2 regions of the Rhizobium sp. PvP014 genome follow, and region 2 is predicted to be linked to the other one. Evidence: riboswitches for the same ligand, from Rfam matches in the RefSeq annotation. Region 2 holds a riboswitch; the other holds the start of a gene.
The links. A riboswitch is a leader RNA that binds a small molecule or an ion and turns the genes downstream of it on or off. The one in region 2 is predicted to bind thiamine pyrophosphate.
Positions count from the first base shown of each region.

Region 1: another riboswitch for thiamine pyrophosphate. It lies ahead of thiB (thiamine ABC transporter substrate binding subunit); the one in region 2 lies ahead of J3A65_RS03010 (ABC transporter permease).

Region 1 is NZ_JAGIOT010000002.1:2,522,935-2,526,334, reverse strand. It holds gene thiP (thiamine/thiamine pyrophosphate ABC transporter permease ThiP) at 1-350, opposite strand, end outside; gene thiB (thiamine ABC transporter substrate binding subunit) at 366-1,388, opposite strand; TPP riboswitch at 1,431-1,538, opposite strand; gene J3A65_RS16845 (response regulator) at 1,706-2,179, opposite strand; gene J3A65_RS16840 (ABC-F family ATP-binding cassette domain-containing protein) at 2,347-3,400, opposite strand, start outside.
Region 2 is NZ_JAGIOT010000001.1:660,757-664,156, reverse strand. It holds gene J3A65_RS03020 (EAL domain-containing protein) at 1-528, shown strand, start outside; gene J3A65_RS03015 (DUF2934 domain-containing protein) at 635-880, opposite strand; TPP riboswitch at 1,041-1,143, shown strand; gene J3A65_RS03010 (ABC transporter permease) at 1,277-2,041, shown strand; gene J3A65_RS03005 (ABC transporter substrate-binding protein) at 2,058-3,002, shown strand; gene J3A65_RS03000 (hydroxyethylthiazole kinase) at 3,002-3,400, shown strand, end outside.

The DNA of each region.
Region 1 (3,400 bases), on a different contig from region 2:
TGGCGCCCCCAGATGCCGATCAGACCCAGCGCACCGATCAGAACCGGCAGACCCATCGGCAACGCCATCAGCCGCACGATCCAGATACGGCCGATGAAATGCGGCCGTCTTGCCAGTGACAGCGCCACGGGAAGCGCCAGACACACAGAGAACAAGGTCGATAGCGCCGCTTGCCACAGCGTGAACTGCAGGATGCGGCCGGTATAGGCCGAGAACAATCGCCCCTGCGTTTCAGGGGCGTCCCAGGACAGCAGGGCCGAGACCGCGATACCGACGAAAAGCGCGATCGCGCCGAGGCTTATCACCCCGCCGGAAATCCCTCGTCTTCGCTCGGCAGCGGTCAGCAGCATGCCCGGTTCAGCCGATCAGTTCATGCTCATGGCGTTCAGCCATTCGTCGATCCATGCCTGGCGGTTCTTCGCGACTTCGTCAGATCCCATCAGGAATGTCTTTTCCGGCTGAACCAGCTTGCCGAAAGCGTCTGGCAGCGGTTGCGACGTCTTCGTCACCGGCATCATCCAGTTGGTGGTAGGGATCACATCCTGGAAGCCCTGCGACACCATGAACTTCAGGAAGTCACGGGCGAGATCCTTGTCACGGGCGCCCTTCAGCATGCCGGCCACTTCGATCTGAACGTAATGTCCCTCGGAAAAATCAGCCGCCTGGTAACGGTTCTCGTTCTCCTCCACCATGTGATAGGCGGGCGAGGTCGTATAGGAGAGCACCATCGGCACTTCGCCCTTGGTAAACAGGCCGTAGGCTTCAGACCAGCCGGGGGTGACGGTCAGGATGCGGCCCTTGAGCTTTGCCCAGGCTTCCGGCGCCTTGTCGCCATAGACGGATTTGATCCACAAAAGCAGGCCGAGGCCGGGTGTCGAGGTGCGCGGATCTTCGATCGCGATCTTCTGCGACGGATCGCCCTCCACCAGTTCCCTCAGGCTCTTCGGCGGGTTCTTGATGGTCTTCGTGTCGTAGACGACGGCGAAATGGCCGTAGTCATAGGGCAGGAACGTATCGTCGGCGTAATTGCCGGGAACGCTGATGCCGCCGTTTGTGGAGGATACTTGCAGTCCATGCGGTTCGAACAGGCCGGTGGCCTTGGCCTCGGAAATCAGGTTGGTGTCGAGCCCGAGCGCGATATCGGCCTTGGTCGTCTCACCCTCCAGCTTCAGCCGGGTCAGAAGTGCGACGCCATCGGCGACAGCCACGAATTCGACCTTGCAGGCGCAGGTCTTTTCGAAAGCCGCCTTCACCTTGGGGCCGGGGCCCCAGTCGGCGGTGAAGCTTTCATAGGTGTAGATGGTCAGCACCTTGTCCTCGGCCCTTGCGGCCGGTGACAGGATGATGGTGGCCGCAGCCACGGTGAGCGATAGCAAGAGTTTGCGCATCAACGCCTCCTTCAAAATCAATCTACAAGGGGAATAGGCGCTGATCGTGAGCCGTCTAATCCCTCCGCCGGTGTTAGCCGGATCAGGTTCCGCGGGTTGGCTGAAAGCCTCTCAGCCGCACGTTACCGCGCAGCACCCCGTTAGAGCGGGAGTAGATGTAACGGTGAAGGAATTGTCTGGCAAGTGGTGTCGAACCGCTGCCGTCTTGCGTTCAGGGCCAAGGACCGAGGGGCGTCGTGCGATAGCAGTCTCGATAGCAAGAAAGCCGCCCGGCGTGCCGGACGGCTTTCTTGCTAGTAGTTCTTTGGCAACAAGGTTCACGCGTTGAGCGCGTAGCCTGACTGGGAGTCGTTGCGGAATATCTTGAGGTCACGCGGCACGATCGCCATGCCGCCGAGACGGTTGGCGATGGCATAGTCGATCGTCTGCTCCACCACATGCGGCATGACCGGCTTGGTCAGAACGCCGAGCGATCCTTCGACGCCGTCTTTCACGTCTTCCGGATTGGCCGTCATGAAGATGACCGTCAGGCCGTATTCGGCAGCGAGTTCGCGCCCGATTTCCGGACCGGTCCGGCCGTCGGAGAGATTGACGTCGACCAGCGCGATATCGGCGTATGCGCCGAGCGACAGGGCGTGCTTGCGGGCGCTGGCAAAGCCTGCAACCTTGAGACCCATGCTCTCGACAGTCTCGGCAACATCAAGCGCGATCAGGAATTCGTCCTCGACGATCAGAACGCGCTGTTCCATTGCATCACTCGCCAGCCGACGACGCATCACATTAGTCAGCATTGGACATTCCTAACCGTTTTGTTTCCATCTGGTCGGCATGTCGGCATTCATACCGCACTACGCATTTCGACCACTTGATGGATGCCAACGTCAGCGGGGAATGTTTGTTCCGGCTCGCGACAAATAAAACGGTGGATATTTATTTGTTAAGTATAGGAATTCTTTAACTATCCTTCAATCTGTTCTCGGAGCATCTCAAGCTCCAGCCATTCTTCTTCCATTTTGGCGACACGATCGCGTAGTTTTGCCGTCTCTGCGGCGAGCTTTGAAAACGCCGACGGGTCTTTGGCGAAGAGTTTGGGATCGGCCATCTTCCGTTCGGATGTAGCGATCTCGTCCTGCGCCTTGGCCATGTCCTTGGGGAGGTTTTCCAGCGCGAACTTCTGCTTGAAGGAGAGCTTGCCCTTTGTCTTGGTGGCAGCCGGAGCAGTGCTGTCCGTTTTCGCCTTTTCCGCCTTATCGGCGCGGCGCTTTTCGTCGGCCATGCCTTTGCGCTGCTGCAGCATGTCGGTATAGCCGCCGGCATATTCGATCCATCGTCCATCCGGCGAATCCGGATCTACCGGAGCGATCGTCGAGGTCACGGTCCGGTCGAGAAAGTCGCGGTCATGGCTGACGAGAATGACGGTGCCGGCATAGCCCGCGACGATTTCCTGCAAGAGGTCCAGCGTCTCGATGTCGAGGTCGTTGGTCGGTTCGTCGAGGATCAGAAGGTTCGACGGCTTTGCCAGCATGCGGGCCAGCATCAGGCGCGCGCGCTCGCCACCGGAGAGGTTCTTGATCGGCGTGCGGATCTGTTCCGGCTGGAACAGGAAATCCTTCATGTAGCCCGCGACATGCCGCTGTTCGCCGTTGACCAGCAGCGTTTCGCCGCGGCCGTCTGTCAGGTAGTGAGACAGCGTATCTGCGGGGTCGAGGTCCTCGCGCTTCTGGTCAAGCGTGGCAATTTCGAGATTGGTGCCGAGCTTGATCCAGCCGCCGTCGGGGGCGAGCTGGCCCGTCAACATCTTGAGCAGCGTCGTCTTGCCAGCACCATTCGGGCCAACAAGACCGATGCGGTCGCCGCGATGGATGCGGATCGAGAATGGCGCAACGATCGGCTTGTCATAGGTCTTGGTGATGTTTTCCGCTTCCACCACCAGTTTGCCGGACTCGCGGCCTTCGGCGACGGAGGCCTGAACGGAGCCCTGCGGTCCCTTGTGGCCGCGGTAGTCGGCACGC
Region 2 (3,400 bases):
CCAAACCGAGCCTGTTTCGATGAAGTTGTCGCCGGAGAGGTTGCCCGCAACCTGCTCAATGACAGAAAGCTCGCCATCGCCTACATCGATCTCAACGGCTTCAAGATCGTCAACGACAGTCTGGGGCATTCCGCAGGCGACGAAGTCCTGCGAACGATCTCGGCGAGACTTCGCGAAAGTTTCCGAGCGACGGATTTCATCGCCAGGGTCGGAGGAGACGAGTTTGCTATTCTTCTCGACATGGATCGCAAGTACGCGGGCGATATGCAGACGCATATTCAGGAAACGATGGAAAGGGTGTTCAAGCCGATCCCCATCGATGGCCAGGTGACATTCACGGGTGCCGCGGTCGGCGTTACGTTCCTCCAGGCCGAAGACACGCCGCAAACCTATGTCAAACGCGCTGACGACTATATGTATCTGGCGAAAGCCACCGGAAAACGGGTGGCCGTCGTGTGTTTCGGTCAGGTTCTCGATCGCCCGACGACGCATAAAGTGGACCGGACGAACGGTGTTCATGACGGCTGAAGTGTGTCGACGGCCGAACTATCGGCAGCCGATACTTCGAGGTGTTGTGCCAACCCCTTTCATGCAGGGCAGGTCTGGATACCTATCCAGACTGCCGCGGTCGTCGTCAGTCCGGCGCGACTGACGACGGAGGTCGGATTGTGGCGGCATCGTCGGCCGCTGCACCGTTCTCTCCACCAAACGCGGCATCAGCCTGCTGGTTGACCTTGGTCACATCGTCGCTTTCCTGATCCGACATGTCGGCTGGATGCTCGGAACGCTTCCAGTGATCGTCATGGGACCCGTCAGGACGGCCTTCTTCCTCCCACAGTCTGTAGGCCCGTTCGCGCTGTTCCTGTTCTCTATCGGTCATGGTTGCTCCTCCTAAGTTGCGAAGACATAACCAGCGGACGGGCCCCGGGTTTCCTTGAGGCGGATGACATAGAATAAAATTTTTGTCAGCTCGCCGCGCAGGCTCTGCCGGACAGCGATCGCAAGCGATTGACAAAGCCCGTTTCTTTGTCCAACCTTGGCGTCATTCCGAGGGGAGCATCGAACGGTGCTGAGATGGCGGTGAGCCGGACCCTTGAACCTGATCCGGGTCATACCGGCGTAGGAACGGAAACGGCGCAATACCGCACCTCTTTCTTATTCTCCGCTCGCCTGGATCTCCATGATGTCAAGGTCAGGAGATCAGCCATGCTTACGCTCTCGAGAGATTCCCATATAGGACGAATGCGGTTCGACGGTTTCACGCCTCAGCACTGACATGCACTCCCGGTTCGCAGCCCTCGGGCTTTTTCTGCTGCTGGTAAGCTGGCAGATAGCCGTTCAGGTCTTTTCACCGCCGCGCTATCTTTTGCCGTCACCACTCGCGGTGGTGCAGGCATTGGTGCGTCAGAGCAGCTTCCTCGCTCATCATACCGCTGTCACCATCACCGAGTTTTTTGCAGGTCTCGTCGCCGGCAGCATCTTCGGTGCGGCGGTCGCGTTTCTCGTTGTGGCATTCCCGCGCACCGGCAGGCTTGTCTGGCCGATCATTCTTATCCTGCAGACCTTTCCGGTCTTCGTGCTGGCACCCATCCTGGTGCTATGGCTCGGTTTCGGCATGGCGTCGAAAGTGATGATGACGACGCTCGTCATCTTCTTCCCGGTCGCCTCCGCCTTCGCAGATGGCCTGAGGCGGACGGAACCGGCGATCCTGGAAGCCGCCGCGCTGACAAGAGCGACGCCCTGGCAGATCCTTGTGAGGCTCAGAACACCGCTTGCGCTGCCGGCGCTCGTGTCCGGTCTGCGCGTCGCCGTGCCGCTCGCGCCGCTGGGTGCCGTGATCGGCGAATGGGTCGGGGCTTCAGCCGGGCTCGGCTTTGTCATGGTTCAGGCGAACGCCCGGATGCAGACCGACACCGTTTTCGCAGCCATGACCATCCTGGCCCTGACCAGCGTCGCGCTGCGCCTGGGTTTCGACCGTCTCGTAAAGGGACGCCCCCATTGGGCAATCGAGACCGAACAACAGACACAGTTATCATCGTGAGGAGAGACGACCACCCATGAAACGCATGCTTCTGGCCTTTGCCATTGCCCTATCCGTGAGCATGATTGCGTCCGCTAGCCAGGCGGCAGAAAAACTCACCGTCATGCTCGAATGGTTTGTGAACCCGGACCATGCGCCGCTCGTGATTGCCGCCGAAAACGGCTATTTCAAAGCCGCCGGCCTCGATGTCGAGCTGGTGCCTCCCGCCGACCCGTCGACGGTGCCTCGCCTCGTTGCCGCCGGCCAGGCCGATATCGGCATCCACTACCAGCCGAACCTGTATCTCGATCGTGCAGTCGGCCTGCCGCTCAAGCGGTTCGGCACGCTCGTCGAAACGCCCTTGAACACGGTAACGGTTCTCGCGGATGGCCCGATCAAGAGCCTCAAGGATCTGCGCGGCAAGAAGGTCGGTTTTTCGGTGACGGGTTTCGAAGATGCGATGTTGAAGCGCATGCTCGAAGGCGAAGGCGTTGCACTTACCGAGGTCCAACTGATCAACGTCAATTTCGCCCTCTCGCCGTCGCTGATCGGCGGCAAGGTCGATGCCACGCTTGGCGGTTTTAGAAACTTCGAACTGACGCAGATGCGGATCGAAGGGCACGAGGGTCGTTCCTTCTTTCCGGAAGAACACGGCGTCCCTGTTTATGACGAGCTGATCTTCGTGACGCGCGACGGGCTGGCGACAGATCCTCGCCTGCCCCGCTTTCTCGAAGCCGTCGAGAAGGCTGCAATTTTCCTGACCAATCACCCCGATGATGCCTGGAAACTGTTCATCAAGGCCTATCCCAACCTCGACGACCCGCTCAATCGTCAGGCGTTCACCGACACGCTGCCGCGTTTCGCCAAACGGCCTGCAGCGCTGGATCGGGGTCGCTACCAGCGCTTCGGTGAGTTCATGGCCGCGAGCGGCCTTATTCCGCAGGCCCCGCCGGTCGAAGACGTGGCGATCGAAATCCGGTGATGACAATGAACAATTACCCGACGCCGCAACAGGCCGGCGATCTTCTGGCACGTGTGCGGGCCCGGCGCCCACGCGTCCATTGTCTGATGAACACGGTGGTGCAGAAATTCGTCGCCGATGGTCTCACCGCGATCGGCGCCATTCCGTCGATGACCTCCTCCCCGGATGAAATCGTCGGTTTCGTCTCGAAAGCGGATGTCCTCGTCGTCAATCTCGGTACACTGGATGCAGACCGTCGCAAGGTCATCGACCTGGCCGTCGATGTTGCAATTGATCAGGGGAAACCATGGATCCTCGATCCCGTGCATAGCGATTATTCCCCGGTCCGGCTTGAGTTTGCAAAGACATTGATCGCCCGCGGGCCGACGGCCCTTCGCGGCAATAGCGCAGAGATGGCG